DNA from 2 places in the Streptomyces sp. NPDC096205 genome. Region 1 is predicted to be linked to the other one. Evidence: riboswitches for the same ligand, from Rfam matches in the RefSeq annotation. Region 1 holds a riboswitch; the other holds the start of a gene.
The links. Region 1 has a riboswitch for cobalamin ahead of ACIQ6Y_RS06710 (cobalamin biosynthesis protein). Riboswitches for the same ligand answer to the same signal wherever they lie in the genome.
Positions count from the first base shown of each region.

Region 2: another riboswitch for cobalamin. It lies ahead of ACIQ6Y_RS38745 (energy-coupling factor ABC transporter permease); the one in region 1 lies ahead of ACIQ6Y_RS06710 (cobalamin biosynthesis protein).

Region 1 covers NZ_JBIWFS010000002.1:60,805-62,994, forward strand. Annotated here, with positions in the region: gene ACIQ6Y_RS06705 (trypsin-like peptidase domain-containing protein) at 1-372, opposite strand, end outside; cobalamin riboswitch at 563-706, shown strand; gene ACIQ6Y_RS06710 (cobalamin biosynthesis protein) at 807-1,772, shown strand; gene ACIQ6Y_RS06715 (cobyric acid synthase) at 1,787-2,190, shown strand, end outside.
Region 2 covers NZ_JBIWFS010000015.1:30,972-33,161, reverse strand. Annotated here, with positions in the region: gene ACIQ6Y_RS38750 (energy-coupling factor ABC transporter substrate-binding protein) at 1-123, opposite strand, end outside; gene ACIQ6Y_RS38745 (energy-coupling factor ABC transporter permease) at 120-809, opposite strand; cobalamin riboswitch at 839-1,022, opposite strand; gene ACIQ6Y_RS38740 (GntR family transcriptional regulator) at 1,158-1,859, opposite strand; gene ACIQ6Y_RS38735 (proline racemase family protein) at 1,938-2,190, opposite strand, start outside.

The DNA of each region.
Region 1 (2,190 bases):
GGGCTCCCCTGAGACCTCCCCTGAGGGCTTCCCGGACAGCTCCCCTGAGGGCTCCCCCGAGGACCGCCCCTCCCCCGGCAGCAACCGCAGCAGCGCCACGTCCCCCGATCCGTCCGCCGTGACCGGGCGCCACGCCGACACGGACGCCCGGTGGACCGTGCCGCCCCGTTGCAGAGGGAACTCCACGGTCAGCGACGCCGTGGGGACCGTCGCGTCCCGGCCGTCGACGCGCAGGGCCTGCGCCACCACGTGGGCGCAGGTGGCCACCAGGCCCGGCGCGAGCAGGAAGCCCGTGCCGACCGCCGTGCCGTCGGCGTCCCGCACCCGGGCCACCGCGGGGCCGAGTGCCTCGGGAAAGCGGTCACCGGTCACTGCGTACGCACCTTTCGTCTCGCCCGTCCGACGTATTGCAGTCGGTACTGACGGAGCGTCACAAGCGGTGGCGCGGATTGCCGCCCGGCAGAGCGCATTTCCGCCCGAGTCGGTCCTCGCGGGCGGGCCGGCGTGGTAGCGGTGTGGGCCTCGGCACACTCCAGCCTCGCAGGTCAACAGCGAGTTGACGGGTGTTCGCGGGCCGTGGTGGACTGCCGGAGCCATCTACGGCGGCAGGAGAGGAAGCCGGTGCGAATCCGGCGCGGTCCCGCCACTGTCACCGGGGTAGCCATTCCCCGGGAGCCAGGAACTCTCACCGCCGGTCTCGTCGAACCAGGGCGCGGACACCCTGAGTGAGGACATATCGCCATGCGCGGCTGCCCAACACGGTTCACCATCCCTGCCCTGCCCGCCTGTCCGGCCGGCTGAGCCCGATGCGTGCCGATCGCGTGTTCGCGTACGGCGCCGCCGCCGGCCTTCTCGGTGACCTCCTGCTCGGCGATCCGCGCCGCGGGCATCCGGTCGCCGCGTTCGGCCGCGCCGCGGGTGCCGTGGAACGGAGGCTGTGGCGCGACCACCGCGGCCGGGGCGCCCTGCACACCGCCGTGTGCGTCGGCGGCACGGTCGCCCTGGGCGCCGCGGCCGCCCGTGCCGTACGCCGCTCCCCCGCCGCCTCCGTCGCGCTGACCGGCGCCGCCACCTGGGCCGTCGTCGGCGGTACTTCGCTCGCACGCGAGGCCCGCGCCATCGGGCAGTCGCTCCAGGAGGGCGACATCGAGGGCGCGCGGGCCCGGCTGCCGCACCTGTGCGGGCGCGACCCGCAGGCGCTGGACGCCGACGGGATCGCCCGTGCCGTCGTGGAGTCGGTCGCCGAGAACACCTCCGACGCGGTCGTCGGCGCGCTGGTGTGGGGCGCGCTCGGCGGGGTGCCGGGGCTGCTCGGCTTCCGGGCGGTCAACACCCTCGACGCGATGGTGGGTCACAAGTCGCCCCGCTACCGCCGCTTCGGGTGGGCCTCCGCCCGCCTGGACGACCTCGCCGGCTGGCCGGGCGCGCGGCTGACCGCCGTACTCGCCGCGGCCGCGGGACCCGATCCGCGCGGTGCCGTACGCGCCTGGCGGGCCGACGCCGGCCGGCACCCGAGCCCCAACGCCGGGCCCGTGGAGGCCTCCTTCGCGGGCGCCCTCGGCGTGCGGCTCGGCGGCACGCTCTCCTACGGCGGCCGGGTCGAGCACCGGCCCGTGCTGAACGGGGCGACGGGACGCGCCGTCGCCGTCACCGACATCGGCCGGGCGGTACGGCTCTCCCGCCGGGTCGGCTGGCTCGCGCTCGGCGTGGGAGTCGCCGGGCGCCTGGTCGTGAAGGGGCGCAACAGCATGAGTGGGGGCGGAAGAACATGAGCTGGGGCAAGAGCATGGGCGGGGGTCTCCTCGTCGCCGGCACCACGTCCGACGCGGGCAAGAGCGTCGTCACGGCCGGGATCTGCCGATGGCTGGTGCGGCAGGGGGTCAAGGTCGCGCCCTTCAAGGCGCAGAACATGTCCCTCAATTCCTTCGTCACGCGCGAAGGCGCCGAGATCGGCCGGGCGCAGGCCATGCAGGCCCAGGCCTGCCGCGTGGAGCCCACCGCGCTGATGAACCCCGTGCTGCTCAAGCCCGGTGGCGAGCAGAGCAGCCAGGTCGTGCTGCTGGGCAAGCCGGTCGGCGAGCTGAGTGCGCGCGGCTATCACGGCGGACGGCAGCAGCAGTTGCTCGGCACGGTGCTGGAGTGTCTCACCGAGTTGCGGGGCACGTATGACGCGGTGATCTGCGAGGGTGC
Region 2 (2,190 bases), on a different contig from region 1:
CTCGGAGTCGGAACCGGTGAACGGTTCCTTCTTGTGGTCGCCCAGGCCGAGCGCCAGCGGGAGCACCGCGAGCGCGGCGACGAGGGCCAGCAGCACCAGGTTGATCTTGGTGTTCCGCTTCATCGGGCCACCGCCTCGCTCTTCGGCCCCGTCACCAGCACACCGAGCCGGGTCAGCTCGCCCTTGCTGGACTGCGAGAGCAGCCGCATCACCAGGACCGTCAGCAGGCCCTCGCTGACCGCGAGCGGGATCTGGGTGACGGCGAAGATGGAGCCGAACTTGCCGAGCGCGCCCAGGAAACCGCTGCTCGGGTCGGGGAAGGCGAGCGCGAGCTGCACACTGGTCACGCAGTACGTGGCCAGGTCCGCGAGGAACGCCCCGAAGAACACCGCGACCATCAGCGGCGCGTCGTAGCGGCGCAGCAGCCGATACACGCCGTAGCCCACCCAGGGGCCGGCGATGGCCATCGAGAACACGTTGGCGCCGAGCGTGGTCAGACCGCCGTGCGCGAGCAGCAGGGCCTGGAACAGCAGGGTGATGGTGCCCAGCACCGCCATGATCGGCGGCCGGAACAGGATGGCGCCCAGGCCCGTTCCGGTGGGGTGGGAGCAACTCCCCGTCACCGAGGGCAGCTTGAGCGCGGACAGGACGAACGTGAAGGCACCGGAGGCGCCGAGGAGCAGGGTGCTCTCGGGGTGCTCCTTGACCTCACGGGTGAGTGAGCGCACTCCGTGGACGACAAAGGGGGCGGACGCGACGCCCCAGGCGATCGCGTGCGCCGGAGGAAGAAAACCCTCGGCTATGTGCATGGCCCGGCAGACCCTCTCCAGCACCTCGTGGATGGTTGACATGCCTTGGCCGGTCTCCTGGCTGACGGGTACCACCGCCCGAACTCCGCCTTCCCGGGTCCGAGGACCCAGTGGCTGCCCGTGAGGGCCGGAGCCGGACTTCCCGATCACAGTGGCGAGGGCCGCACCGGTTTCGCACCGGATTTCCCGTTCACCAAGGCGTGGTGACACTAGTGCCCGGAACGCGACGGTGACAAGCGGCCCTCGGGGGCGCACAAGACCGCCAACAGGCTTCCGCCGTGCCACCCCTGTGCCCCGGCGCACCCCGGGAGGGACGCCTCGTGATCATCATCACTGCGCCCCGGCTGTTCACACGGCCTTCGCGGCCTTCGCGGCATTCCCGGCCTTCTGCTCGCCCTCCGCCCACAGCGAGCGGACATGTCCGAGATGGCGGCTCATGCAGCGCTCGGCGCCCTCCGCGTCCCCGGCCACCATCAGGTCGAGCAGCTCGATGTGCTCCTCGGCCGACGGGATGAGCCGGTCGCTCGCGTCCAGCGCGGTGAGCCCGTACAGCCGGGACCGCTTGCGCAGGTCGCCCACGGTCTCGACCAGGCGGTCGTTGCCGCCCAGGGCGAGCAGCGAGAGGTGGAACCGCCGGTCGGCCTCCAGATAGCCGATCAGGTCGTGCTCGCGGGCCGCCGCGACGATCTCCTCGGCGACCGGCCGCAGCGCCTGAAGCTCCGCACGGGAGGCGCTGCGGGTGATCCGGCCGATCATCGGGACCTCGATGAGCATGCGGATCTCGCTGTACTGGTCGAGGTCCCGCTCGTCGACCTCGGTGACCCGGAACCCCTTGTTGCGCACCGGCTCGACCAGCCCCTCGCGGGCGAGGTCCAGCATGGCCTCGCGCACGGGCGTCGCGGAGATGCCGAAGTCCTCCGCGAGCCCGGGCGCCGAGTACACCTGCCCCGGCTTGAGTTCGCCGGAGATCAGCGCGGCACGCAGTGCGTGGGCGACCTGGTCGCGCAGCCGCTCGCGGGTGGTGGCGAGGTTGCGTTGGAGGTGCCCCATGGTGTTCCCTTCGTGCCGCTGCGGATCACCAGAGTACAATGTCACGTTGTTTTCGCCGCCGTCGTACGGCAGTTGCCCTCAGAGGAGAAACCCGCCGGGGAACGGGTCGTCGGGGTCGAGGAAGTACTGCGCCGTACCCGTGATCCAGGCCCGCCCCGTGATCCGCGGCACCACCGCCGGCACCCCGCCCACCTCCGTCTCCTCCACCAGCCGCCCGGTGAACTCCGTACCGATGAACGACTCGTTGACGAAGTCCCGGTGCAACGGCAGCTCCCCGCGCGCGTGCAGCTGCGCCATCCGCGCCGACGTACCGGTGCCGCAGGGCGAGCGG